DNA from 3 places in the Mycobacterium sp. DBP42 genome. Region 3 is predicted to be linked to each of the others. Evidence: riboswitches for the same ligand, from Rfam matches in the RefSeq annotation. Region 3 holds a riboswitch; each other region holds the start of a gene.
The links. A riboswitch is a leader RNA that binds a small molecule or an ion and turns the genes downstream of it on or off. The one in region 3 is predicted to bind cobalamin.
Positions count from the first base shown of each region.

Region 1 (9,396 bases), on a different contig from region 3:
GGGCTCTCGCCCGGCGCGGTGTCGGGGTCGAACAGTCCGCGCTCGTAGCGAGCGGCCATGGCCATGCCGACCGCCGAGGCCAGCCCCTGGCCCAGCGGACCGGTGGTGATCTCCACACCCTTGGTGTGGTGGTACTCGGGGTGTCCCGGGGTGAGCGAGCCCCAGGTGCGCAGGGCCTCGATGTCGGCCAGCTCCAGGCCGAACCCGCCGAGGTAGAGCTGCAGGTAGAGGGTCAGGCTGGAATGCCCGCAGGACAGTACGAAGCGGTCGCGACCGATCCATTCGGTGTCGCTGGGATCGTGGCGCAGCTGCCGCTGGAACAACGTGTAGGCGAGGGGAGCCAGGCTCATCGCGGTACCCGGGTGGCCGTTGCCGACCTTCTGCACCGCGTCAGCCGCGAGCACCCGGACGGTGTCGACGGCAACGCTGTCGAGCTCGGTCCAGTCATCTGGGTGGTTGGGCTGGGTGAGAGCGGTGATCTCTTCGGCGGTGGTCACTAAGCTCACTTCCTCGTCTTCTATCTGCTGGCATGTGCTCGCAGTTGCCATGCTGCTACGACAAACACCCTAGTGGGGCGGACTCATCCGATGCAGACTGGTTCTCGCACCGATACCCGGTCGTTTACCCGTAGTTGCCCCGGAACAGACCCTGCGGTGCCGAGGCATTCGGGCGGCGGTCTACCATCGTGTGTAGTAGAAGCCGCGTGACGCCACCCGAGGAGTTATTTGCGTGAGCATTCGCGAGCGCCGGCTCATCAATGGGGCGCCGAGCCGAATACGGACCACGTTCCTGTCGTATCTGGCATTGACCAAGCCGCGCGTGATCGAGTTGTTGCTGGTCACCACCATTCCAGCGATGCTGTTCGCGGACCGCGGCACGATTGACCCGCTGCTGATCCTCAACACCCTGATCGGCGGTGGGCTCGCGGCGGCCGGCGCCAACACGCTCAACTGCGTGGCTGACGCCGACATCGACAAGGTGATGAAGCGGACCGCGCGCCGACCGCTGGCCAAGGCTTCGGTGCCTACCCGCCACGCCCTGATCTTCGGGCTCGTGCTCTCGGTCACGTCCTTCTGCTGGCTGTGGTGGACCTCGAACCTGCTGTCCGGGTTACTGGCCGTTGCCACGATCGCGTTCTACGTCTTCGTCTACACGTTGCTGCTCAAACGCCGCACCTCGCAAAACGTGGTGTGGGGCGGCGCGGCCGGTTGCATGCCGGTGATGATCGGCTGGTCCGCGGTGACCGGCACGATCCAGTGGCAAGCGTTGGTGATGTTCCTGATCATCTTCTTCTGGACACCGCCGCACACCTGGGCACTGGCCATGCGATACAAGGACGACTACAAGGCGGCCGGGGTGCCGATGTTGCCCGCGGTGGCCACCGAGCGCGAGGTTACCCGCCAGATCCTGATCTACACCTGGCTGACAGTGCTCACCACGCTGGTGCTGGCGCTGGCCACCGGATGGCTCTACGGCGCGGTGGCCCTGCTGGCGGGCGCGTGGTTCCTGGTGATGGCGCACCAGCTGTACTCCGGGGTCAAGCGCGGCGAGCCGGTGAAGCCGCTGCGGTTGTTCCTGCAGTCGAACAACTACCTGGCCGTGGTGTTCTGCGCGCTGGCCATCGATTCGGCGCTGGCCCTGCCGACGATCTTCGGTCACTGAGCCCGCACCGGACCGTGGGCTAGGGTATCCACGATCCATAACGCGATGGGACCCAGGAAACCGGTGTGAATCCGGTGCGGTCCCGCCACTGTGACCGGACCGCGAACCTCGATGCATCCAACGGGGTAGCTCAGTCCGGGAGCCACGACACTGACCCATCGCGGACAACATCCACGGAGCGCGGACTCCCGGGAGGTATTCGTGAGCGGTCAGTTCATCGCGCGCCGGAAAATGTTGGGCGGAATCCTGGCCACCGCCGCGGCATCGGTGGTGGGCGTCGGGTGCGGACGGGCCGAATCAGGCAGTGGGGTCGGGGCCGTCACGGTCACCGATCTCGCCGGTGCGACCGTGCAGTTGCCGCGGCCGGCCCGGCGGGTGGTGACCATCCCGAAGCCGGCCGCGTCGATGATGGTGGCCGTCAACGGCGGACCCGAGGTTCTGGTCGGCATGAACGCCGCCTCGCGTTCTGCGATCGAGGACAGTTTCATCGGCGCGGCGTATCCGGGGCTGCTGACGGTTCCCACCGACGTGGCAGGCGCCGAGTTCGCACCGAACGTGGAGAGCGTGCTGGCGCTGGACCCGGATGTGGTGATCCAGTGGGGCGACCGTGGCCCTGGCATCGTTGAACCATTGCAGAATGCCGGGTTGACCGTGGCGCAGCTGCGTTACGGAACCCAGCAGGATCTCGAGGACGCGGTTGCGCTCTACGGCGAACTGCTCGGCAAGCCGGAGCGGGCCGCGGCACTGATCGGTTGGATGCGCGATCGAATGCGGTTGTTGCGCAGTGAGATTCCGGTGCCCGATGCCAGCTCGACGCGGCCATCGGTGCTGTACCTGCGGGGCGCCGCCGACACGCTGGATGTGGGCGGCCGGGCGTCCTACAACCACTTCGTCACCGAACTCGTCGGTGCCCGCAATCCCGCTGTGGAGATCGACGCCGACGAGGCCCCCATCGACACCGAGCAGCTGCTGAGGTGGGATCCCGACATCGTCCTGCTGGGCAACTTCGGTCCGAAGCTGCCCGCAGATCTTTACCGTGACCCGGCGCTGGCGAGCCTGCGGGCCGTGGCGCAACGTCGGATCTACAAGGTGCCGTTGGGCGGATACCGGTGGGATCCCCCGAGCCAGGAATCACCTTTGATGTGGCAGTGGTTGGCCGGAGTGGTCCACGGGACCGGGGCACCCGGCCTGCGCGCCGAAGTGGCCAGGCAGTACGCGCTCTGGTACGGCACCGAACCCACCGATGCGCAAATCGGCGAGATCCTCTACTCCACAGCCAATTCCGACTCCAGTGACTATGTTGACTTCGGCCGCTGAGCGCTCGGCCGTATCCAGCGTCCGTACCGCGTATCTCGTCATTCCGGTGGGTGTCGTGCTGGTGGCCGTCATCGCGCTTGCCGTGGGCAGGTACTCGGTCGCGCCGGATCAGGTCGTGCGGATTCTGCTCGGTCGGCTGCTGCCGCTCGAGCAGACCTGGACTGCGGCCGAGGATGCTGTCGTGCTCAACGTCCGGCTGCCCCGCGTGTTGTTGGCCATTCTGGTCGGCGCGGGACTCGCCGGCTGCGGGGCCGCGCTACAAGCGGTGTTCGGCAATCCGCTGGTCAGCCCACAGATCCTCGGCGTCTCGTCCGGCGCATCATTCGGGGGTGCGCTCGCCATCGTCCTGAGCCTTGGCTCGGCTGCCCTGGTACTGGGTTCGTTCGGGTTCGGGATGGCCGCACTGGTGGCGGTCTTCGCCGTCAGTCGAACTCGAGGACCGACCCCACCGCTGGCGATCGTGTTGTCGGGCATTGTGGTCGGAGCGTTCTTCACGGCGTTGGTGTCGTTCATGACCTACCTCGCTGATCCGTACGGCGAACTGCAATCGCTGGTCTTCTGGTTGCTGGGCAGCCTGGCCACCGCCACTTACGCGAAGGTCGTCATCGCCGGGGTGCCGGTACTGCTCGGCGGCGCCGTCATCTACGCATTGCGCTGGCGGATCAACGTGCTTTCGCTGGGCGACGAGGACGCTGTGACACTGGGATTGCATCCCGGCCGGCTGCGCTGGCTGATTTTCACCGCTGTCGCGGCGATCGTTGCCGGGGCGGTGGCGGTCAGCGGCGTCATCGGTTGGGTGGGGTTGGTGGTACCGCACCTGGCCCGGCTGTGGGTCGGGGCGGACAACCGGGTGCTCATCCCGGTCAGCATCGGCCTCGGCGCCGCATATCTGACCGCGATCGACACCGTCACCCGCACACTGGGGGTCGCCGAGATCCCGCTGGGCGTACTTACCGCCATCGTCGGCGCACCGGTGTTTCTGATCCTGTTGCGTAGCCGCCGGCAACGGATGTGGTCGGATGCTTGAACTCGATGGACTCGGCTTCGCCTACGACCGTGAGCGATGGCTCTTCCGCGATGTCTGCTACCAACTCGCGCCGGGCGAGATTCTCTCGGTCCTGGGCCCCAACGGCCGCGGTAAGACCACCTTGTTGCGCTGCGTGGTCGGTCTGGCGGAGCCGTCAGAAGGCCGCGTCCGCGCCGACGGGGTGATCGGGTACGTCCCGCAGAGCCACCGCTCCACCTTCGCCTACACGGCGATGGACATGGTGCTGATGGGACGCGTTCGGCATCTGGGCCGGATGACCAGGCCGGGACGGCGGGATTATCGGTGCGCGCAGGCCGCCCTCGAACGGGTCGGTATCGCCCCGCTCGCCGACCGGGACTATCCCTCACTCAGCGGCGGCGAGCGTCAGCTGGTGCTGATCGCGCGGGCAATCGCCGCCGAGGGACAGGTATTGGTGCTCGATGAACCCGCCGCCGCACTGGATCTGCGTAATCAGGGCCGGGTGCTGCATCTGCTGCGCGGCCTGGCCGACGAGGGACACGGCATCGTGTTGACCACTCACCATCCCGACCACGCCCTCGAGATCGCAGACACCGCGTTGCTGTTGGGCGGTGGCGCCGATGTCCGGGTCGGCCCGGCCGACACGCTGCTGACCGACGTCGTTGTTTCCGAACTCTACGGTGTCCGTGCTCATTCCCTGACCCTGACGCCCACCAGCGCGACGGACTCGCCCCGACGCACCATCGTGGTCCGCTACGACCAGGAGTTGCACCCATGACTGTCCTTGCCTGCACCGTGCGACCGTGGGCCAAGCTTCCCTTCGAGCGGGCCCTGCGTGGCATTGTGACGGCGGGGTACGACGCGGTCGCACTGCCGGTACACGGTGTCACGGCATTGATCACCGCGGACACCACGGTTGCCCGCGCCAGGAAGGTCGCGGCGGTCATTGATGACCACGGGCTGGATCTCGTCATTCTCAGCCACGCGGCCGATCTGAGTCGTGACGACGCTGCAGCACTGTCCACCCTGCGCCGCCAGCTCGACCACTGTGCCCGCCTTGGGGTTTCGACCCTGGTCGACATGGGCTGCCCCGAGCTCACCGACGGCGACCGTTACCTGCGCCTGATGGCGGCGGCGGCCCCGTACGCGGCTGACCATGGGATCACCATTGCAGTCAAACCGCATGGGGGACTTACCCGTACGGCTGCTGACACCTTGACGGTGGTGGAACGCGTTGGGCACGAATCGTTTCGGGCGTGCTGGGATCCGGGCAATCTGGTGCACTACGGGGGCGAGCCGCCCGGGCGCGGGTTGGCCGACCTGGCACCCTATATCGCTGCCGTGGGGGCGCGGGACCACCCACCTCGCAGCGGGCACCGGGTGGTCGCCGGCGGTATGCCCCCGCCGATCACGCCCGGCGACGGCATCGTCGACTTTGTCGAGCTCTACCGCACACTGGGTGCGCACGGCTTCACCGGACCCAGCGCGGTCGAGTCCGTCACCAAGCTGGGTACCGGTGCCGAACTGGATTCCGAGGCGGCGCGGGCCCGGCAGAATCTGCAGGACGCGGTGGCCGGCCGAATCCCGCAGCGCTGCGCACCGGCCATCCCGACCCGGCAATCCTGCTCCCTGGTGGCCCGAGCCGCCGGCGAGGACCCGATCGGCACCGCCAGGAACTTCGACCGTTACCTGATGCTGGAACTGCCGCTGCCATGGCCGCCCGGCATGGGTACCCCGGTATGGGAGACCGCCCGGACACCCGCACCCTTGCGAGCCGCGTTGCGGGCGGCTACCCGGCGCACCGAGGAACGCGGACTGACCATGAAGACCTTCGCCGCGGCGCCAGACCCGCAGTACTCGGTGGCCGGCCTGATGCGCATCATCCTCTTCGACCGAACCGGCAGTGCCGCAGCTGAATTCGCGCGTCAGGAATACCATGTCCCGCTTTCCGGCGCGCCCCATTTGATCGACGCCCTGTTCCCGGAGGACGCTGCCGGGGAGATCTCCGCGCCGGCCGAATTCGAACCCCACCGCGTGCAGGACACCCACCGAGATCTGGTGGTCTGCACCCACGCCGCGGTCGACGCATGCTGCGGCACCTACGGCTACCCCCTCTACCGGCAACTGCGCGATGCACACGGCGGAACCGGAGTGGCCCGGGTCTGGCGCTGCAGCAGTTTCGGCGGGCATCGTTTCGCCCCCACCCTCATCGACTTTCCCGAGGGCAGGTGGTGGGGCAACCTCACCCCCGACCGATTGGCACAGCTGGTCGACCGCACCGGGCACCCCACCGATCTGATGGACCTGTATCGGGGCTGGAGTTACCTATCGCACCCCGTCGAGCAGGTCCTGGAGCGCGAACTGTTCCGGCACTACGGCTGGGGCTGGCGTCATCACCAGCTGGTGGTGACGCCGACCTCGGGGCAGTGTTACGACATCGCGGTGCACGATCCCCGGACCGGCACCACGCGCCATCACACCGCCGACGTACATGCGCTGACCCCGCGTGAGGTTCTGGTCGGTTGTGACCGCACCGTCGGCGAGGCGCCGGCTTACGCTGCCCGGCTCGTCTGTGGTTGATCAGAAGACCACCAGCGCCGTTGATGTGGCAGCGTCATACGCATGACCGCATTGGTCAGCCCCGACAACTTTGTGCGCGCTGAGTCCGATCGCTATTTCGCCGGCATCGTCGGCGACGGCGGCTTCGGGCGGTTTCCTCACCGACGTCGCATGGGGTCTGGCAGCACGTTTCTAGGGCACCAGCACGACCGAGCCGACGGTCTTGCGGCCCTGCAGGTCGGTGTGGGCTGAGGCGGCCTCGGCCAGCGGGTAGCGGCCGCCGACGGTGATGGTGATCGAACCGTCCGCGATCGCGTTGATCAATTCACCGGCACGCCAAGAGAATTCGTCAGATGTGCGGGTGTAGTGCGCGAGCGTCGGCCGGGTCAGGAAGACCGATCCGGCCGCATTCAGCCGCTGCGGATCCACCGGCGGCACCGGTCCGCTGGCCGCGCCGAACAAGGCCAGAGTGCCGCGCACCGCGAGGCTGGCCAGGCTGGCGTCGAACGTCGACGCGCCGACCCCGTCATACACGGCGGCCACGCCCTCCCCGCCGGTGAGATCGCGAATCGCGGTCGCGAACTCGTCCGGGTCCTCGGGATACTCGAGCACCTCGATCGCACCTGCCTGCCGGGACAGTTCGGCCTTCTCCGGCGTCGACGCGGTGGTGATCACCCGGGTGCCGATGCTGGTGGCCCACTGGGTCAGGATCAGGCCGACACCGCCTGCGCCGGCATGCACCAGGATGGTGTCGCTCGGTTGCACGGCGTAGGTCGACTTGATCAGGTAGTGCGCGGTCATGCCCTTCAACAGCGCGGACGCAATCGCGTCGGGCGCCACGCCGTCGGGCACGTAGGCGACGAAATCGGCTGGGGCGACACAGAAGTCCGCGTAGGCGCCGGTGGCATTGGCGGTCACCACGCGGTCTCCGACGGCCAGTGCGGCCACATCGTCCCCGACCGCGGCGACGGTGCCACAGACCTCGGAACCGACGATGAACGGCAGGTCCCGCGGATACAGCCCGGACCGGAAATAGGTGTCGATGAAGTTGACGCCGATGGCCTCGGCCTTGATCAGCACCTCGCCGGGGCCCGGAGCGGGCTCAGGCCGTTCGACGTAGCTCAGGACTTCGGGTCCGCCGGTCTCGGCAACTTCGATGGCATACACGCCATCCATCATCCACACCTATCATCGCGGGGGTGAAGCTCGCCCGTCCGGATGTGTTCCATCCCCGCATCGTGTTGGCCGGTTGCGCCGCATTGCCCGAAGGCGACGGCGACGACGCCGGCCTGCTCATCGCACTGCGCAACCGCGGTCTGCACGCCAGCTGGCTGCCCTGGGACGACCCGGCGACGCGCGATGCCGACCTGGTGCTCCTGCGGGCCACCTGGGACTACACCGAGCGTCTCGACGAGTTCCTGGCGTGGACGCGGTCGGTGTCCCATCTGATCAACCCCGCACCGGTCGTCGAGTGGAACGTCGACAAGCACTACCTCGACGATCTGCACCGCTCGGGTGTGCCGGTGGTGCCGACCGGATACTTCGCGGTCGGTGAGCAGGTCAGCGTGCCCGACGGCGAAGTGGTGGTGAAGCCCGCGGTGGCGGCCGGTTCGACGGGAGCGCAACGTTTCGTCGACGCCTCGGCGGCTCTGGCTCACGCGGCGGTGCTGCACGCCAAGGGCCGCGCGGTGTTGGTGCAGCCCTATGACCCGCGCATCGCCGACGGGGAGACCGCGCTGGTTTTCCTGGGCGGCAAGGAGTCCCACGCGTTCACCAAGGGGCCGATCCTGCCTCCGGCCGGAGAATCACCCGAGTTCGAGGAGACCGGCACCTACGCGCGGGAGTCGTTGTCACCGGCTGATCCCGACGACGAGGTCTGGGAGGTGGGGCGCGCGGCAGTCGACGCGGTCATCCGGTTGTTCGACCTCGCGCCCGAGGATCTGGTGTATGCCCGGGTCGACGTGATCGGCGGTCCGGAGGATCCCCGCCTGCTGGAGCTCGAGCTGATCGAGCCGGGACTGGGATTCCGGCAGCTCGGCTCGGCCGCCCGGGGGACTGCCGAGCGGCGGTTCGCCGTCGCTGTGGAAGACGCGCTGCAGCGGCTGGGGTTGGGCCCGCTGTCGCACAAAGGGCTCTAGCTGCCGCCGTAACGTGGCTACCGGGCGCTGGGTTCGACGCGCTCACGCATCGAGGCCCACAGCGCCGCGGTGGCCGCGGTGCATGCCGCCGCACCCGCGACGTGCACGGCGACCAGGGCGGCGGGCACGCCGGTGTAGAACTGCACGATGCCGACGAGTCCCTGCGCGCACACCAGCACCGCGAGAACAACGAGCCGGACCATGACCGGGCGTGGGGCGCGCACCGCGACGAGTGCGAATCCCAGCGCGACGATCAGGGACAGATAGGCGACCAGCAGCGAGGAATGCATGTGCACCAGCGTGGTGATCTCGACCTGCAGACGCGGCACCACGCGATCGAGGCTCTTGTCCCCGGCGTGCGGTCCGGCGCCGGTCACCAGGGTGCCCGTCACGAGGACTGCGGCCAGGAGGGCAGCGCTCAGCACGGTCAACTGTCGCAACGGTTTCGGCACCGTTTCCGTCGGTGCGCCGTTGTCGGACTGGCCGATCTTGACGAACAGCAGAACCGCGAGCCACACCATTGCCATGGACGCCAGCAGGTGGACGGCCACGGTCCACCACAGCAGGCCGGTCCGCACCGTGATGCCGCCGATGATGGCCTGGACCACGGTGGACGCCGGCATCAGCCAGGCATAGACCAGCACTTCACGCCGGCGGCGGGCCCGCGTGACGGCGAGGACGGCGGCGATGGCGGTCAGCACCACCAGGAAGGTG
Region 1 covers NZ_VCMY01000002.1:35,424-44,819, forward strand. The annotation lists gene tkt (transketolase) at 1-497, opposite strand, end outside; gene E0T84_RS02665 (heme o synthase) at 730-1,662, shown strand; cobalamin riboswitch at 1,668-1,836, shown strand; gene E0T84_RS02670 (ABC transporter substrate-binding protein) at 1,864-2,979, shown strand; gene E0T84_RS02675 (iron ABC transporter permease) at 2,960-4,006, shown strand; gene E0T84_RS02680 (ABC transporter ATP-binding protein) at 3,999-4,763, shown strand; gene E0T84_RS02685 (TIM barrel protein) at 4,760-6,565, shown strand; partial or broken gene E0T84_RS32175 (carboxylesterase) at 6,608-6,718, shown strand; gene E0T84_RS02695 (quinone oxidoreductase) at 6,737-7,711, opposite strand; gene E0T84_RS02700 (RimK family alpha-L-glutamate ligase) at 7,744-8,682, shown strand; gene E0T84_RS02705 (heme A synthase) at 8,700-9,396, opposite strand, start outside.
Region 1: another riboswitch for cobalamin. It lies ahead of E0T84_RS02670 (ABC transporter substrate-binding protein); the one in region 3 lies ahead of E0T84_RS01945 (ABC transporter substrate-binding protein).

Region 2 (9,396 bases), on a different contig from region 3:
CGACGATCATCGAGTACTACCTGGGCGAGAAACCGGTCCTGGCCAACGTCGACACCTACCGCTGCTGGCTGGACGCCGAACGCGAGGAAGTGCTCGACCGGATCGATGAATTGGTCGTCAAACCGGTCGAGGGTTCGGGTGGCTACGGCATCGTGTTCGGGCCGGACGCCTCGGAGAAGGAGTTGGGGGCGATCGCCAAGAAGATCCGCGCCGACCCGCGCGGCTGGATCGCGCAGCCGGTGATGCAGCTGTCCACGGTGCCCACTCAGATCGACACCAAGCTGGCACCTCGGCACGTGGATCTGCGCCCGTTCGCGGTCAACGATGGCAACGACGTCTGGGTGCTGCCCGGCGGGCTGACCCGGGTGGCGCTGCCGGAAGGGTCGTTGGTGGTCAACTCCAGCCAGGGCGGCGGTTCGAAGGACACCTGGGTGCTGGCGTCGCGGACGTCGGCGGCCGACCGCGAGCTGGCCGCAGCCGAGGTGGTGCGGTCGCTGCCCAAATCCGCCGAGGGGCCGAAAAGCAATGGCGCCCCTGATGGTTCGTCGTCCCAACAACAGCAATAGGGGGGGTGGGAGTAGATGCTGGCACGCAATGCCGAGTCGCTGTACTGGATCGGACGCTATGTGGAACGTGCCGACGACACCGCACGCATCCTCGACGTTACGGTGCATCAGTTGCTGGAGGATTCCAGCGTCGACCCGGATGTCGCGTCCCGGACGCTGCTGCGGGTGCTCGGTATCGAGCCGCCAGGGCAGCCCCTGGACGTCTGGTCGTTGACCGACATCGTGGCGTTCAGCCGGGACAGCAGCGGCAACTCGATCGTCGACTCGATCTCGTCCGCGCGTGAGAACGCCCGCGGTGCACGCGAAGTCACCTCGACAGAGATCTGGGAATGCCTCAACACCACCTACAACGCGCTGGCCGAGCGCGAGCGTGCCGCCAAACGTCTGGGCCCGCACGAGTTCCTGTCCTACGTCGAGGGGCGCGCGGCGATGTTCGCCGGGCTGGCCGACTCGACCTTGAGCCGCGACGACGGCTACCGGTTCATGGTGCTCGGCCGCGCGATCGAACGGGTCGACATGACGGTCCGCCTGCTGTTGTCGCGGGTGGGGGACAGCGGTTCGTCGCCGGCCTGGGTCACGTTGTTGCGCTCGGCCGGCGCTCACGACACGTACCTGCGCACCTACCGCGGCGCACTCGACGCCGGTCGGGTGGTCGAGTTCATGTTGCTGGACCGGTTGTTCCCGCGGTCGGTCTTCTACTCGCTGCGGTTGGCCGAACACAGTCTCGATGAGTTGCTCAACCGGCCGCACAGCCGGTTGGGAGCCACCGCAGAGGCGCAGCGCCTACTCGGGCGGGCCCGCAGTGAGCTGGAGTTTCTGCAGCCTGGCGCGCTTCTCGAATCCCTGGATGGCCGACTGGCGGGGTTGCAGAAAACCTGCCGTGATGTCGGAGAAGCGTTGGCGCTGCAGTACTTCCACTCAGCCCCGTGGGTGGCCTGGACCGATGCCGGGCACGGGGACGCGGTCGTGATCGAGGAGGGCGAGGTTTGATGTGGCGGCTACGGGTGGTGCACTCCACGGGATACGCCTACAAGTCGGCGGTGACCGCGTCGTTCAACGAGGCCCGACTGACCCCGCGTTCTGATTCACGTCAGAACGTGATCCTCAACCGGGTGGAGACCATCCCGGCCACCAGGTCGTATCGCTATGTCGACTATTGGGGTACGGCGGTCACAGCGTTCGACCTGCATGCTCCGCACACCGAGTTGGAGGTCTCGGGGTCCTCGGTGGTCGAGACCGACGTCGCGGAAAAACCCGAGGAACTGGTCGGTTGGGATGATCTTGGTACCGAGGCGGTGATCGACCGGTTCTATGAGGTGCTCAGCTCGACCCACTACACCCCGGACAGCAAGCGGATCGCGCGCGTGGGCCGGCGGATCGCCAAGGAACACGACCCGTTCGAGGCGGTCGGGGCGGTGGCACAGTGGGTGCGTAGCGAACTCGACTACGTGCCGGGTACCACGGGCGTGCACTCCTCGGGTCTGGATGCCCTGCGGGAGGGCAAGGGGGTGTGCCAGGACTTCGCCCACCTGTCGTTGATCATGCTGCGGTCCATGGGGATTCCAGCTCGTTACGTGTCGGGATATCTGCATCCGACGCGCGAGGCTGCGGTCGGGGACACCATCGACGGGCAGAGCCACGCCTGGATCCAGGCGTGGACCGGCGGCTGGTGGCACTACGACCCGACCAATGACGCCGAGATCAACGAGCAGTACGTCAGTGTCGGAGTGGGCCGGGACTACTCGGATGTGGCCCCGCTCAAGGGAATCTATTCGGGCGAGGGATCGACCGATCTCGACGTGGTCGTGGAGGTCACCCGACTGGCTTGACGCGGCCCGCCGGGCGCCCCAGGTTGCGGAAGCCGGGGTGGACGTGCGGTGTCAGCCCCTGACGGTCGGCGAGCTTCTCCAGCAGGGCGCGTAGCTCGTCGCGTTGTCTGGCGTCGAGCCCTGCGGTCATGCCGTCATCGTGCCGGCGCGCAAGCTCGCCGATGCGGCGCAGCGCCTTTTTGCCTGCCGTGCTGAGGAACAACGCGTGCAGACGGCGGTCGTCGGGGTTGCGGCGCCGCTCGACGTAGCCGCGGTCCTCCAGATCGTCGACATAACTGACGACGCGACTCGGCAACAGGCTCAGCTGGGTGCTCAGGGACTGCTGGCTGAGCCCCGGTTGAGCGCCGATGGCACGCAGGATTCCGGCATGCGGCGGGGTGAGCTCGAGGGTCGCCATCTGCTCGGCGAACTGCGTCGCGGCCCGGTGGCCGAGCTGTGCCAACAGAAATGCCACGGTGTCGGACCGTCCGTTCTCCACGGTCAAACCGTATCACGGAGAAATCGTTCAAAAGTCAAAACATTCACGAGGTTGAGTTCGGCGGCCGTCGGGCATATCGTTCAAACTATGAATGATTCAACCGCAGATCGAATTCGCGCCGACCGGGCCGCCGGAAGGCAGGGCGGGCCGCCCTTGGCCCCGGTGGTGGCGGTATCCCTGACGCTGCTGCTGGTCGGCCTCGCCGTCGGAGTTGCCCTCGGTGGGGTGATGCCGGTGCCATACGGTGAGGCCGCCGCGGTGGTTGCCTACATCCAGGACCGGCACCTCGCGGTACAGGCCACCGCGGTGGGCACATTCGCCGCATCGGTGCCACTGGCGATCTACGCCGCGACCGTCAGCACCAGGCTGCGCCAGCTCGGGGTGACAGCGCCCGGTGCGACGATCGCGCTGGCCGGCGGCATCCTGGCGGCCGGATCGTTGGCGTTGTCCGGGTTGATCTGCTGGACGATGTCGCGGGCCGAGGTGGTCGTCGACCACGGTCTGATCCGGGCGTTGTACTACCTGGCGTTCCTCACCGGCGGCGTCGGCCACATCGTCGCGCTCGGGTTGCTACTTGCCGGGATCGCGGTGCCCGGCCTCATCCTCGGACTGTTGCCGCGGCCGGTGGCCTGGACCGGGCTGGCCATCGCGGTGTTGGCCGAACTGGCCACGTGCGTGCTGATCTGGCCGGAAGCGGCGGTGATCCTGCCGATCGCCCGGTTCACCGGATTCATCTGGCTCATCGTCGCCGGCGCCCTGCTCCCGGCGCGCCCCGCCGCTCGGAACCGGTCATGAAGCTCAGCGTGAGCGTCACGAATTATTCGTGGCCGGAGCAGATTCACCAGCGGTTGGCCTCACTCGCAGGTTTTCTCGACGGTACCGCCGTCGACACCCTGTGGGTCCCGGATCACCTCGTTCAGGCCGATCCCGCCAGTGCCATCGACGAACCGATGCTGGAGGCCTACACCGCGCTCGGGCACCTCGCGGCGGCGACGAGCCGAATTCGGTTGGGCACCATGGTGAGTGCGGCCACCTTCCGCGCGCCCGCGTTGTTGATCAAGGCCGTGACGACGCTCGATGTTCTCTCCGGCGGCCGCGCCTGGCTCGGGCTGGGCGCCGGCTACAACTCGGCGGAAGCGAGCGCGATGGGATTGTTCCTGCCGGGCACCGCGGAACGGTTCGAGCGGATGACCGAGCTGTTGCGGCTGGCCCAGCACATGTGGTGCGGCGATGAAACTTCTTTCGTGGGTCGATATTTGACACTGCAGCGACCGGTGGGCAGTCCCCGTCCCGTCACGGCCCCGCATCCTCCGGTGCTGATCGGTGGCACCGGCGAGCGCCGCACGTTGCGTCTGGTCGCGCAATACGGCGACGCCTGCAACCTTTTCGACATTCCTGACGGTGGCCGCGCCGTCCGCCGCCAGCTCGAGGTGCTCGACCGGCACTGCGCCGATGTCGGCCGGCCGGCCGACCAGATCGAGCGGACCGTGACCACCGCGCTTGACGACGGCGAGCGCTCCGGCGCACTCGTCGAGCGATGTCGCGCGTTGTCGTCCCTGGGCATCCAGCACGTCGTGGTGATCGCCCGCGGCCGCCCGTGGGGTGAGGTCGACCTGAACTGTGTTGCGGAGGCGGCTGATCAGCTGCGCGATCGGGTGCACACCCCGGGGTGAACCTGGACCCGGTGCAGGTCGTCGCCCAGTTCGATCTGGCGGTCGAATATCGAGGCGGCCAGCGCCCGCCAGTCGTCCTCGGTGCCCGCGGCGATGCCGGGCACATAGTGGGTGAGGATCAGGATCCCGACGCCGGCCCGCGCGGCGGTGGCCGCCGCCTCCTGCACCGAGGAGTGATAGTCGCAGATGTCGCGGATCCGTTGCTGGGGAAGAAGTTCGATCAGGTCTTTGCGAATCACGGTGTGCACCAAGGCTCCTGCGCCGTTGGCCAGGGCGTCCAAGCTGGGACATGGCACGGTGTCGCCGGCTGCCACCACCGAGGCCCCGCCGTGTTCGAATCGGAACGCGATCGTCGGGGTCACCGGCTGATGATCGGTGGGGGCGACACGGATCTGCACGCCGTCGTGATCCCACACCATCCCGTCGGTGTATTCACGAACGTCCACCTGTGGTGGACCGGTGAGGTCGGCGTGGTGGGCGATGCGGTAGCCGATGTCATGGCCGAACGCGCGCAACGTCGCGTCGACCACCTCCGCGGTCCCGGGCGGGCCGATGATCGGCAGGGGCGGTGTATCCGGGGTGAATGTGCTCACCCAGCGGGTGATGATCACATCGCCCAGGTCGGCGATGTGATCGCTGTGCAGGTGGGTCAGCAGCAATGCGCTGAGCTGGTTGGCACCCGCGCCGACCGCGGCCAGGCGCTGCAGCACCCCGCGGCCGCAGTCGATCAGAAACATCTGGTCGCCTGCGCGCGCCAGGGTCGACGGTCCGGCCCGCTCCGGATCAGGAATCGGGCTACCGGTGCCGAGCAGCGTGACCTCGATCATGACCTCATTCCTACTCCGTTCCGGCTCAATCAGGCGTGGCTTCTTTCTTACTGACCGCCACCGACCTAGCCTGGTGTGAGGTGGATCACGATCGGAGGTTGCCGATGCGAATCGCGGACGTGCTGAAAAACAAGGGCGCGGCGGTGGTGACGATTTCGCCGGAGACTACCGTGACGGAGCTGTTGGCCGGGCTGACCGAGCTGAACATCGGTGCCATGGTGGTGATCGGGCCCGGCGGGCTGGCCGGCATCGTCTCGGAGCGTGATGTGGTGCGCAATCTGCATGAACGGGGCAGCAGCCTGCTTGCCCAACCGGTGTCGGAGATCATGACGACGGTGGTGGCAACCTGTACGCCGCGCGACACCGTGGATCACCTCAGTGCTCTGATGACCGAGAACCGGGTGCGTCACATTCCCGTGCTCGACGGTGGGCGGCTGGCCGGCATCGTCAGCATCGGCGACATCGTCAAGACCCGGATGGAAGAACTCGAGGCTGAGCAGGAACAGCTGCAGGCCTACATCACCCAGGGGCGTTGACCGCTGGCCTCCTGAGCACCGAAACCACAAATCTTGTGCGATGGTGGGCGTGTGGCTGCCGTTGACGTCCGTCCCCCGAACAAGTCCGACGTGGCGCGGCTTGCCGCCGTCCTGGGGCGGGCCTTCCATCATGACCCGGTGATGTCGTGGATCCTGGCTGACGATGCCCGCCGGGCCAAAGGTCTGCCGCGGATGTTCGCAGCGATCACGCGTCACCACTTCCTTGCCGGCGGCGGTGCCGAGGTGGCCGGCCGGGATGGCGAGATCGGCGCGGCCGCCTTGTGGGACGGGCCCGGCTGTTGGAAGCAGACTGCCGGCGAAGAACTGCGGATGCTGCCCTCGATGGTGCGTGCGTTCGGCCGCGACACGCGACGGGGCCAACAGGTCGTCGAGCTCATGAAGCAGCACCATCCCGAGGAACCGCACTGGTATCTGGCCGTGATCGGCAGCGATCCGACGGTGCGCGGCGGCGGTTTCGGACATGCCCTGATGCAATCGCGCCTCGATCGGGTGGACGCCGAACACGCCCCGGCCTACCTGGAGTCGAGCAACCCCGACAACATCCCCTACTACCTGCGTTTCGGGTTCGAGGTCACCGGGGAGATCGTCCTTCCCGACGGTGGACCGATCATGACGGCAATGTGGCGGGCGCCGCGCTGATCTGTCGCCCGGCTATCCGAAGACCCCGGTCATCTTCATGATGAGCAGGACGCCTACCGCGACGAACACCGCGATCAGCAGCACCAAACCGGCGATCGCGGTGACCGAAGTGGGGGTGTACTTGTGCCTGGGCCGCGGTTCTGGTTCGCCCAGTCCCGAGGTTTGCGCCGAGTCCGGTGGGGTGGCGCCGGGCGCGACGCCACCGCCGGGTTGCAGATCCGGTGTCTCGGCTGGGTCGGGATCTGGTGGTAGCGCGGTCATGGCCTAGGGATGCCCGCTGTCGAGCGCGGGCAATCACGCTGCGTCGCGGCTGTTACAGTGCGAATGCCGACCAACAGGGGAATCCGGTGAAAAGCCGGAACTGACGCGCAACGGTATGAGGCATCGCCTCGAGTCCGATCACCTGGGGTCGGAATGACCGTTGACGGCTCCGCGATTGGGCCCTGGATCAAAGGAAGTTTGACCGTGCGCGTGCTCACCGCACTGTTGTCCCTGTTGTCTGTCGCGTTGTCGGTCACGGTGGCCTGCGGTCATCGAGAGTCTGCGGCAGGGCAGACGGCCGGTGAAGCTTCCGCAGCTGACTCGACCAGCTATCCGCTCACCATCGAGAACTGCGGTGTGAACGTCACTTTCGAGGGACCGCCGCGGCGGGCGGTCTCGCTGTACCAGGCGTCGACCGAAATCCTGCTGTCGCTCGGGCTGGCCGATCGGATGGTCGGCACCTCGACGTGGTTCGATCCGGTGCTTCCCGAACTCGCGGCGGACAACGCCACCGTGCCCCGGCTCGCAGACAACGATCCTGGACTGGAGACGGTCCTGGCAGCCGAGCCGGACCTGGTCACCTCGGCCAGCGCACACACCTACACCTCAGCCGTGGTCGCCGACCGCAGCCGGTTCGCTCAGCTGGGAATCCCTACGTACCAATCGCCTTCGGTGTGTACGGGCGCGAGTGTCGACGGTGAGACCGTCACCCGCACCGAACCGCTGATGCTCGATGCCCTGTATCGGGAGATACGCGAACTCGCCCAGATCTTCGATGTGCAACAGCGCGGCCAGGACCTCATCGACCGGCTCACCCGGCGGCTCGACGACATTCCGTCCACCACCGAGCCGGATGTCAGTGTGGCGTTCTGGTTCTCGGGACTGCGGACGCCGTATCTCGCGGGCTGCTGCTCGGCGCCGGGACTGTATGCCGGCGAACTCGGCGTCACCAACGTCTTCGCCGATACCCGCGAGGACTGGCCGGAGGTCAGCTGGGAGGCGCTGGCCGACCGCGACCCCGACGTGTTGGTACTGGCCGACTTGAACCGAAGGCGTGTCGACGGGGACGCACTGGAGTCGAAAATGACATTCCTGGAGTCGAATCCGGTGACCAGGAACATGACCGCGGTGCGAAACAAGCGCTACGTCGTGCTGAGCGGGTCCGAACTGGATCCCGGGATCCGCGAGGTCGACGCGGTGGTGAAATTGGCGGCCGGTCTCAAGGCCTTCGGGTTGGCCCGGTGAACCGCGCGGCCCGCCTGATGGTCGGGGTGGTGAGCGCGTGGTCGTTGGTGGGATGCGCTCAGTCCACCCACGCGGTCCCGGATCCGGCCGAATCGCCCGGATACCCACTGACGGTGCGGAATTGCGGCCGGGAAGTGGTGATCGGTGCGCCGCCGCGGCGTGCTGTCTCGCTGAACCAAGGTTCCACCGAGATACTGCTTTCGCTGGGCCTGGCGGACCGCATGGTCGGCACCGCGACGTGGACGGACCCCGTCCGCGCCGATCTCGACGGCGAAAACGCCCGGGTACCGCGATTGGCGGTGAACAAGCCGTCGCTGGAGACCGTGCTCGGCGCCGAACCCGATTTCGTGTCGGCCTCCTTCGGCGGAACCCTCGGGCCCGGCGGCGTCGCCGACCGCGAACAGTTCGAACGCCTCGGTGTCCCGACGTATCTGGCACCCAGCGACTGCGAGGGAAAGACCGCGGTCAATGGCGACGGTGCGCGCACCACGCCGTTCGAGATGGAGGCGATATACACCGAAATCGGTGAACTGGCGAAGATATTCGATGTCGCCGATCGCGGCGACCGGCTCATCGCGCAGCTGCGCGCCCGGTTGGACCGCATCGCCGGGGTCCCGTTCGGCGTCGACATGGCGTTCTGGTTCTCCGACATCCGTGCTCCCTACTTCGCCGGCTGCTGCGGATCTCCCGGCGTGATCGCTGGGTCGGTGGGGGCCCGCAATGTGTTCGCCGACACCACCGATGAATGGCCGCAGGTGAGTTGGGAGACTGTGGCCGACCGCGACCCGGACGTGCTGGTCCTCGCCGACCTGAGCCGACGCACGATCGATGGTGACGCGTTGGAGACCAAAATCGAGTTCCTGGAGTCGAATCCGCTCACCCAGGGACTTACCGCAGTGCGGCACCGTCGCTACATCGTGGTGAACGGGGCGGACCTCAACCCGTCGATCCGCACCGTCGACGGCGCTGAGAAAGTGGCAAAGGGCCTGGCCGAACTCGGATTTGGCGCGGCGCCGTGAGACTTCGCACCACGTGGATCGGCGGTCTGTGGGCCGCCGGAGTGGTCCTCGTGGTGTTCTCCGCCGCGGTGGCCATCACGATCGGACCGGCCGCATTGTCGGTGGGGGACGTGTATCGCATTGTCGGCGACCGTCTCGGCGCGGGGCCGTCGGGGGCGACCCGGCTGCAGGAGAGCATCGTCTGGCAATTGCGATTGCCGCGGGTCGTCCTGGCGGCGATCGCCGGGGCCGGGTTGGCCTTGTGCGGGGCGATACTGCAGTCCCTGCTCCGCAATCCCTTGGCCGACCCGTTCGTGCTGGGC
Region 2 covers NZ_VCMY01000008.1:55,212-64,607, forward strand. The annotation lists gene E0T84_RS11145 (circularly permuted type 2 ATP-grasp protein) at 1-566, shown strand, start outside; gene E0T84_RS11150 (alpha-E domain-containing protein) at 582-1,556, shown strand; gene E0T84_RS11155 (transglutaminase family protein) at 1,556-2,395, shown strand; gene E0T84_RS11160 (MarR family winged helix-turn-helix transcriptional regulator) at 2,379-2,873, opposite strand; gene E0T84_RS11165 (hypothetical protein) at 2,961-3,668, shown strand; gene E0T84_RS11170 (TIGR03560 family F420-dependent LLM class oxidoreductase) at 3,677-4,546, shown strand; gene E0T84_RS11175 (ribonuclease Z) at 4,513-5,373, opposite strand; gene E0T84_RS11180 (CBS domain-containing protein) at 5,478-5,909, shown strand; gene E0T84_RS11185 (GNAT family N-acetyltransferase) at 5,961-6,569, shown strand; gene E0T84_RS11190 (DUF6480 family protein) at 6,582-6,830, opposite strand; cobalamin riboswitch at 6,863-6,995, shown strand; gene E0T84_RS11195 (ABC transporter substrate-binding protein) at 7,041-8,075, shown strand; gene E0T84_RS11200 (ABC transporter substrate-binding protein) at 8,093-9,094, shown strand; gene E0T84_RS11205 (iron ABC transporter permease) at 9,091-9,396, shown strand, end outside.
Region 2: another riboswitch for cobalamin. It lies ahead of E0T84_RS11195 (ABC transporter substrate-binding protein); the one in region 3 lies ahead of E0T84_RS01945 (ABC transporter substrate-binding protein).

Region 3 (9,396 bases):
CAACGGGTTCGGGCAGCAGAGCTGCGCTACTACCTGGGCAGCGCGCACTACCGGTCCATGCTGGAGTTCTCCGAGACGGCGCTGCAGGACGCGGTGAAGGCCTACAGCGGTATTGAAGATTTCCTGCACCGGGTGCGCAACCGCGTCGGTGCCGTCGCCGTCGGTGCCTGGACGCCGAAATTCGCGGCCGCACTCGACGACGACCTCGCGGTGCCGATGGCGCTGGCCGAGGTGCACGCTGCCCGCGCCGAGGGCAACCGCGCACTGGACGCCGGTGATCACGCGGGGGCGATGGCGCAGGCCACCTCGATCAGGGCGATGATGGGCATCCTGGGCTGCGATCCGCTCGATGAGCGTTGGGAGTCCCGCGACGAGACGTCGGCCGCGCTGGCTGCCGTGGATGAATTGGTGCAGTGGGCCCTGGCCGGCCGGGCCGAGGCCCGGGCCAACCGGGACTGGGCGGCGGCAGACGCCATCCGGGACCGGCTCAAGGCGGCCGGCATCGAGGTCACCGACACTGCCGACGGCCCGCAATGGGCGCTGGTGGACGGGAACGGAGCGTAGATGGCCGGGAATTCGCAGCGGCGTGGCGCGGTGCGCAAGCCGGGGACCAAGAAGGGGCCGACGGTTGGGTCCGGTGGCGTGCGTCGCCGCGGCCTGGAAGGCCGTGGGGCCACACCGCGCGCGGACCAGCGTCCGCATCATCCGGCCGCCAAGAAGGCCGCCAAGGCGGCGCGTCAGGCGCAGGGCCGGCATCGCAAGACCGACGACACCGAATTGGTGCTGGGGCGCAACCCGGTCGTGGAGTGTCTGCGGGCCAAGGTTCCGGCCACCGCCCTGTATGTGGCGCTGGGCACCGAGGCCGATGAGCGGTTGACCGAATCCGTGCAGATCGCCGCCGACCGCGGCATCTCGATCCTCGAGGTGCAGCGCCACGATCTGGACCGGATGAGCAACAACGGGTTGCACCAGGGCATGGCGCTGCAGGTGCCGCCGTACAACTACGCCCATCCCGACGACCTGTTGAAGGCCGCCCGGGATTCCGGGGAGCCGGCGCTGATGGTGGCGCTGGACAACATCTCCGATCCGCGCAACCTGGGTGCCATCGTGCGTTCGGTGGCTGCCTTCGGCGGGCACGGTGTGTTGATCCCGCAGCGGCGCTCGGCTTCGGTGACCGCGGTGGCGTGGCGCACCAGCGCCGGGGCCGCGGCCCGCACACCCGTAGCTCGGGCGACGAATCTGACTCGCGCGCTGAAGAGTTGGGCCGACGCCGGCCTGCAGGTGGTCGGCTTGGATGCCGGTGGTGACACCACGCTCGACGAGCTCGAGGGCAGCGGCCCGATGGTCGTGGTGGTCGGCTCGGAGGGCAAGGGCCTGTCGCGGCTGGTGCGGGAGAACTGCGATGCGGTGGTGTCGATCCCGATGGCCGGGCCTACGGAGTCGTTGAACGCCTCGGTGGCCGCCGGAGTGGTGCTGGCTGAGATTGCCCGTCAGCGCCGCACTTCCTGATTCGCCGTTCGTTCTGCGGCTGCGGCGCAGAAGTGTGAGTGAGGCCCGCTGCGGCTAGCCTCCGAGGACGCGAAGGCTGACCCACAGCGCCACCACACCGGCCACCAGGGTGAACGGCACCGTCGCCAGCCCTACCCGACTGAACTCGGTGAACTTCGCGGGTAAGCCTTCGCGACGAACCACATTGCGCCACAGCAGGTTTGACAAGGAGCCGACGTAGGTCAGGTTGGGGCCGACATTGACCCCGATCAGCACGGCCAGCACCGCGCCCGGTCCGGCTCCGGCCACCAGCGGCAGCAGCACCAGCACGGCCGGAAGATTGTTGACCAGATTGGCCAGCACGGCCGCGACGGCCGCCAGACCCAACAACGCGGGTAGTGAATCACCGACCGGAAGCACGCCACGCATGCCCTCGCCGAGACCGTTTTGGACCACCGCGTCCACCACCACGCCAAGGCACAGCACAAACGCCAGGAACGGCACGTTGACCGCGCGCACGATCCCGCCGATGGTGCTGCGCCGCTGGGCCAGACTGCGCACGCCGAGCACCACCGCACCGGCCAGCGCCGCCCAGGCGGGCGACGCATCGAACACCGAGGTGACGACGAAACCTGCCAGGGTCAAACCCAGCACCACGAGCACGAACACCGGCACCTCGGGTGGCGGGGGAGTAACGTCGGCGGCCGGGGGTTTCAATTCGTGGCGGAAAAGCCAACGCAGGATGACGAATTCGACAGAGATGACGGCCAGCCAGGGCAGCGCCATCACCGCGCTGAACTGAGTGAAGGACAATCCCGCCACGGCGAATGCCAACAGATTCGTCAGGTTCGACACCGGAAACAGCAAGGACGCGGAGTTGGCCAGATGTGCGCTGGCATAGGCATGTGGCCGCGGCGGCACCGACAGGGTGCGGGCGGTGGCCAGCAGCACCGGCGTCAACAACACCACGGTCGCGTCCAGGCTCAGCACAGCCGTCGTCGTCGCCCCGATCAGGAAGACCCGGGTCAGCAGCCGCTGAGAGTCTCCCCGGCTGGCCCGGGCCATCAGCGTGCCCGCAGCGTGGAACAGGCCCTCGTCGTCGCACAGGTGGGCCAGAACCAGCACGGCCGCCAGGAATCCGACCACCGGCAGCAGGCGACCCGCCTCGGCCAGGGCGTCGTCCGGTGAGATCACGTCGCATGCGATCAACAGGCCGGCGGCCGGGATCGCGACAACGGCCTCGGGCCAGCCCTCGGGGCGCGCCAGTGCGAACACCAGGACCACGGCCAGCAGCACCAGGGCCAGAATCAACGGCGTGGATCCTTTCGGCCGGTCGGACATTCGATTTCACAACGAGCGTGACGCAGGGGCCGCCCCGTCGCGGTGCCCTGCGCCATTTCCGTCACTCTCGGCGCGGTGTGGCTGCCGCAAGCGGTTCAGCGGCTCAGCTGATCCACGGATCGGCACGTTCCCACAGTGTGGGCAGATGCAGGCTGACCCCGTCGCGTTCGGCCAGCCTGGTCAGCACGCGCATCGACACGTCCAGGTCGTCGCCGGCAAAAGGCAAGGCCCGCAACGGTTTGTGCAGCGGCCGGAAGAAGTCGTCCCAATGGATCAGAACCACGCGGCGCGCACCGACGGTGCGGACGGTTTCGGCCCAGTAGTTTTCGAAATACCGTTCGGGCTGCAGCCCGAGTTGGCCGACACCCAGGTAGACCACCTCGGCGCGCTGCCCGGCCAACGCGCCCGGCACCGCGCCGGCGCTGCCGACGATCAGCAGGGTGCGGTCGCTGGGCCGATGGTGCACCAGCGTCGACCAGGCTTCGCCGCACTTGTACGCCGAAGCTTTGACCGGCGGTACGACGGGGGTGGTGATCGTGCCGGGAAAACGATCCGGCGGGCAGTGTTCGGACTCGAACAGCGTCACGTCGAAGGCGCCCAGGGTGAGGGCTTCGCCCGGAGCGACCGTGACGATCCGTTCGGGGGCGAGGCCGCCGCCCACCCCCACCTGGGCCGTCGAGGTGCCGCCCACCAACCGGGCGCCGGTCCGCTCGGCCACCACGGCCGAGTCCATGGCGTGGTCGAAGTGGGTGTGAACCGGCAGCACCGCCTCGAGCTTGTCGATGCCGAGGCGGGCCAGGCTGCCGTCGATGCGGGGCAGTGACGGCTTCAGCTTGCGCAGCACGACGCTGGGCAGTGCGGGCCGCGAGAAGAAACCGTCGGTCAAGACCGCCGACGAGCCGTCGTCCACCAGCAGCGTGCTGACCCCCGCCCAGGTGAGGGTGACCGGGGATTGTGCTGTGCTCGACGGCACGTCGAAGAACCGCGCATAGGAGGCCAGGTCGGGCCTGCCGGGCTTGGGCCGCATGGGCCCACCCTAGGACTTAGATGTGTCCGTAGCGGCGCCGGAACTTCTCCACCTGCCCGGCTGCGTCGAGATGGCGGGCAGTGCCGGTCCAGAACGGGTGTGAGTCGCTGGTGACGTCGACGACGATCAGCGGGTAGGTCTGGGGTCCGTCCGGCGTGGCCCATTCGATGGTGCGCTCACTGGTGGCTGTGGACCGGGTCAGGAACTGGGTGCCGGTGGCGGCGTCCTGGAACACCACTGGGTGATAGTCGGGGTGGATGTTGGGTCTCACGGTTGTCCTCCTTCGTGGTGGCCGCGCGTCGCGGCTTCGTCGGCGCCGGCCTGGTCATCGCATGGGTCTTCGTGCCAGTCGCCGAACGGGTCGGGGTAGCGCGCCCACTCGCCGGGCCGGGTGAGTTCGTCGTCGGTGAGCAGCGCGCCGTGCAGCGCGTCGCTGATCTCGTCCGGGCGGGCGCCGCAGACCAGGACGGTCAGGGACACATGGCGGTCCCCGAACGTGTTGTCCCAGTCGATCGCGGCCATCGCCAGCCGTTCGGGGTCGGTGTAGGCACGCTCGGTGGAATCCATTGCTGCCAGCCATTTCCCGGCGCTGCTGAAATGCAGTCCGCCGCCGGCGGACTCGATCCACATCACCTCGGCCGGGCGGTTGGCCAGCCAGGCTCGGCCGCGGGTGCGTACGACGCCCTCGAGCAGTGGATCGATGGCGGCGTGCAGGCGCAACGGATGAAACGGCCGTCGCGCGGTGAACTCGACGATGCCGACCTCACCGTCTTGGTCCAGCGGTGGTTGTCCGTCGAGCAGCGGATCGTGCGGTGAGCCGACGCGGCCACGCCGGGTCCCGGGGTCCAGGTGTGCCAGCGCCGTCTCGACGCGTTGGGTGCCGACGGTGATGCGGGCTCGGGGCGCGAGCCGGCGCAGCACGGACAGGGTGGTGGCCTCGGGCTCGGTCAGCACCAGCGCATCGGCGAACTCGGCCTGGCCGACCACCACCTGGGCGACAGTGCGGCCGTCGCCCAGCTCGTCGTCGCCAACCGCTTGCCGCAGCCAGTCCTGGGTGTCGATGCAGGTGGTGACCGCCGCGATGCTGACGTCGCGGGCGGCGGGCCCATCGATGTAGCCCGGCCCCACCTGCACGTGGATGTTCTCGATGGCCCAGCACACCGGTTCGGGTTCGAGCCAGCCCATCAGGGCCACGACGATGCGGGTGACATCGCTGCGCCGGTGCAGCCGCCGCAGCAGGATCAGCAGGTCGTCGCGCACTGTGCAGGTCACGCAGCCGTGCGCCAGCTCGAGGGCCATCTCCGACGAGCCGTTCTGATCGGTGACGTTCCTCAGCACCACCTGCCCGTCGTAGGTATGACGGACCAGCACGGTCCCCGGACAGCGGCTCAACTGATCGGCCACACCTTCGACGTCGCCCTGACCGGCGACCAGCACAACAGGGGTGCGCACCTGGCCTCCCAACTAGCTATTGAAAATGATTATCATTACGCTTAAGCCAGGCTACCCCACGAGTGAGGAGATTCAATGTCGGCCCATTGCCAGGTCACCGGGCGCTCGCCCGGGTTCGGCAACACGGTGTCGCATTCGCACAAGCGAAATCGCAGGCGCTGGAATCCGAACATCCAGAACAAGACGTACTACCTGCCGTCGGAAGGGCGCCGGATCCGACTTCGGGTGAGCGCCAAGGGAATCAAGGTGATCGACCGCGACGGCATCGAAGCCGTGGTGGCACGGCTTCGTAGCGCAGGGGAGAAGATCTGATGGCCAGTACCGAGGTTCGCCCGATCGTGAAACTGAAGTCGACGGCCGGGACCGGCTACACCTACGTCACCCGCAAGAACCGCCGCAACGATCCCGACCGCATCGTGCTGCGCAAGTACGACCCGGTGATCCGCAAGCACGTCGACTTCCGCGAGGAGCGCTGATGGCGAAGAAATCCAAGATCGTCAAGAACGATCGGCGCCGTGAGCTGGTGGCGCGCTATGCCGAACGGCGGGCCGAGCTCAAAGAGACCATCCGCAACCCGGCCGGCACGCGTGAGCAGAAGGCCGCGGCGGTCTCGGCGCTGCAGCGGCTGCCGCGCGATTCGAGCCCGGTGCGGCTGCGGAATCGAGATTCGGTCGACGGCCGGCCGCGCGGGCATCTGCGCAAGTTCGGCCTGTCGCGGGTGCGGGTGCGCGAACTTGCCCACCGGGGAGAGCTTCCCGGCGTGCGGAAGTCGAGTTGGTGATGGCGACCAAGACCCGGAAGAACGCGCGGAAACGTCCGCCGGCAACGGAATTGAAGAAGCCTCGGCGTAACCAGCTGGCCGCCCTGGGCATCACCGAAGTCGACTACAAGGATGTCCAGCTGCTTCGCACCTTCATCAGCGAGCGGGGCAAGATCAGGTCCCGCCGGGTCACCGGACTGACCCCGCAGCAGCAGCGCCAGGTCGCCACCGCGATCAAGAACGCCAGGGAGATGGCGCTGTTGCCGGTGGTCGGCCCGGCTTGATTTACCATCGACGGTGATAGAGCGACTGCGGATCGTGGAAGCCGGTGTGAATCCGGCGCGGTCCCGCCACTGTGATCGATGGATCGGCATCAGTTGATCCACGAGAGCCAGATACGCACCGCAGTCGCCACCTCGCACGTACTGGGGCGGATCTCCCCGGAGAGGATGGGTGCGCCCATGGCTGTTCGTTGGTTGTTCGCCGGTCTGGCGTCGGTGCTACTGGTATCGGGATGCGCCTCGACCCCCGCACCCGACACCGATGCGGCAGCGGCCGGATATCCGGTGACCGTCGACAACTGCGGTGTGACGACGACCTATGACCGTCCGCCGGCCAGGGCGGTGGCCCTCAACCAGCATGCGATCGAGACGCTACTGGCGCTCGGCCTGGAAAACTCCATGGTCGGTACGTCTTATCTCGATGACCGCATCCTGCCCGAGTATCAGGCTGCGTACGACAGCGTGCCGGTGCTGGCCGAGGAGTACCCGTCCTATGAATCCCTGCTGGCCGTGGAACCCGATTTCGTCTACGGCGGGTGGGAAAGTGCCTTCGACGAAAAGGAGGGGCGCGGCAGGCAACGGCTGGCCGATGCCGGGATTCCCACCCGGCTCAACATCGAGGACTGCCTGGACCACCCGGTCAGCCTGACGACCGTGGATGACGAAATCCGCGACGTCGGAACGATCTTCGGTGTCCAGGACCGCGCCGAGCGGCAGATCGAGAAGCTGCACCGCGAGCTCGCGCTGTCCGGCGACAAGGTGCGCGGAGTCCGACCGGTTCGGGTGGCCGTCTATGACAGCGGTGAGGCGACGGTTTTCACCTCTGGCGGCAAGGGCATCGGCAACTTGATGATCGAGGCGGCCGGTGCAGTCAACCTGTTTGCCGATGTTCCCAAGGTGTGGGGCGACGTGTCGTTCGAGCAGTTCGCCGAACGCGCACCCGAAGCCATCTTGATCTACGACTACGGCGATCAACCCGTCGCGGACAAGAAGCGATTCCTGACCGAACATCCTCTGCTGCAGCATGTTCCGGCAGTGCAACAGCAGCGGTTCGCGGTCCTTCCGTTGTCCTCGGTCGTGGTCGGGGTGCGGGTCGGTCAGGCGGTGGACGCCCTGGCCAGGCAGCTGCACCCGGACCGGTTCTGGTGACCCGCTACCGCTTGGTCATCGCATCGCTCGTGGCACTGCTGTTGGCGTCGATGACCGCCGGCGTCGCGGCCGGGTCGGTGTCGATCCCGCCGCAGCAGGTCTGGGCCATCGTCGTGCACGCCATCCACCCGGTACTGGCCGAACAGAGCTGGCCCGCGGTGCGCGAGTCGATCGTGATCGACGCCCGGCTGCCCCGGGTGGTGCTGGGTGCGGTGGTCGGTGCGGGCCTGGCGGCCTGCGGCATGGCCCTGCAGGCAGTGGTGCGCAACCCGCTCGCCGACCCCATGCTGCTGGGCGTCTCCTCGGGAGCATCGGTCGGGGCGGTCGCGATACTGGTTCTCGGCGCGGGCGCACTCCAGGTGGTCACCTTGCCGCTGGCGGCTTTCGTCGGAGGGTTCCTCGCGCTCGTCGCGGTGTACTTCTTGGCCCGTTCGGGCGGGCGGATGACCACGGTGCGGCTCATCTTGGCCGGCGTCGCGGTGGCCGAGGTGCTGTCGGCATTGGCCAGCCTGGTGATCGTCACCTCCGATGATCCACACAAGGCGCAGTCGGCCGTCCGGTGGATGCTCGGAGGCCTGGGCGGAACCACCTGGCGCATGGTCTGGATTCCTGCGCTGGCCGTATTCGTCGGTGTTCTGGTGCTTTTGGCGGCCAGCAGACCGCTGAACCTGCTCTACACCGGTGAAGAGGCGGCCGCGTCGCTCGGGCTGGAGGTGCACCGGTTCCGGGCGGCGATGTTCGTCGTCGTGGCCCTGATGGTGGGGGCGATGGTGGCGGTTAGCGGCACCATCGGCTTTGTCGGGCTGATCATGCCGCACGTGGTGCGTCTGGTGGTCGGCGCCGATCACCGCAGGGCGTTGCCCGCCGTCGTATTGCTGGGCGCGGCGTTTCTCGTACTCTGCGACATCGTGGCCCGTACCGTGGCCGCACCCGAGGAACTGCCGGTCGGGATTCTCACCGCGCTCGTCGGCGGACCGTTCTTCCTATGGTTGATGCGGCGGAAGGCACAGGCATGACGCCAGTTTCGTTCGAGTCGGTCTCGGTGTCCGTGCGCGCCAAGTCCTTGATCACCGATGTCTCGTTGTCGGTCGGTTCGGGGGAGATGCTGGCCGTGGTCGGCCCCAACGGAGCGGGCAAAACCACCCTGCTGCGCACGCTGTACCGGGCTCAGCGGCCCAGTGCCGGACGCGTCCTGGTCGGCGACGCCGACATCTGGACGCTGCCGGGAAAGCGGGCCGCCCGTCGGGTCGCGGCGGTATTGCAGGAAGCCACCGGCGATTTCGAGCTCACCGTGTTCGACATGGTGGCGATGGGTCGCACACCGTACAAACGATCGTTCGAGGCCGACAACTCCGAGGACGTCGAGATCATCGACGCGGCGCTGGCCGCACTGGACATCGCCGAGCTGAGCGGCGCCGACTACAGCCGGCTGTCGGGAGGACAGAAGCAACGGGTGCTCATCGCCCGTGCCCTGGCGCAACGCACCGGTGTGATCGTGCTCGACGAACCGACCAACCACCTGGACCTGCGGCACCAGCACGAGGCTCTGCAGTTGCTGAGGGATACCGGCGCCACGGTGGTCGCCGCTTTGCATGACCTGAACCTCGCCGCGGCGTATTGCGATCGGATCTGTGTCCTCGACAAGGGCCGGCTGGTCACGGTGGGCGAGCCCGGGCAGGTTCTCACCGTCGATCTGCTCGGCGACGTGTATGGCGTCGAGGCCCGGATCGATGCCGATGCCGATACCGGCAGGCCACGCGTCACCGTCGCCCCCAGAGCGGTGGCCCGGCTGTGAACATCGAGACCCAGCTTGCCGAGATCACCTCATACGGAGGGTTTTTCGCGATCACCGTGGGTGGGAATCCGGCCGGCTGGGTTCCGGTGCAGCGCTGTTATGA
Region 3 covers NZ_VCMY01000001.1:376,696-386,091, forward strand. The annotation lists gene cysS (cysteine--tRNA ligase) at 1-564, shown strand, start outside; gene rlmB (23S rRNA (guanosine(2251)-2'-O)-methyltransferase RlmB) at 565-1,509, shown strand; gene E0T84_RS01905 (SLC13 family permease) at 1,564-2,829, opposite strand; gene E0T84_RS01910 (MBL fold metallo-hydrolase) at 2,933-3,856, opposite strand; gene E0T84_RS01915 (type B 50S ribosomal protein L31) at 3,873-4,127, opposite strand; gene mrf (ribosome hibernation factor-recruiting GTPase MRF) at 4,124-5,308, opposite strand; gene rpmB (50S ribosomal protein L28) at 5,384-5,620, shown strand; gene rpmG (50S ribosomal protein L33) at 5,620-5,784, shown strand; gene rpsN (30S ribosomal protein S14) at 5,784-6,089, shown strand; gene rpsR (30S ribosomal protein S18) at 6,089-6,352, shown strand; cobalamin riboswitch at 6,347-6,490, shown strand; gene E0T84_RS01945 (ABC transporter substrate-binding protein) at 6,530-7,498, shown strand; gene E0T84_RS01950 (iron ABC transporter permease) at 7,495-8,514, shown strand; gene E0T84_RS01955 (ABC transporter ATP-binding protein) at 8,511-9,293, shown strand; gene E0T84_RS01960 ((2Fe-2S)-binding protein) at 9,290-9,396, shown strand, end outside.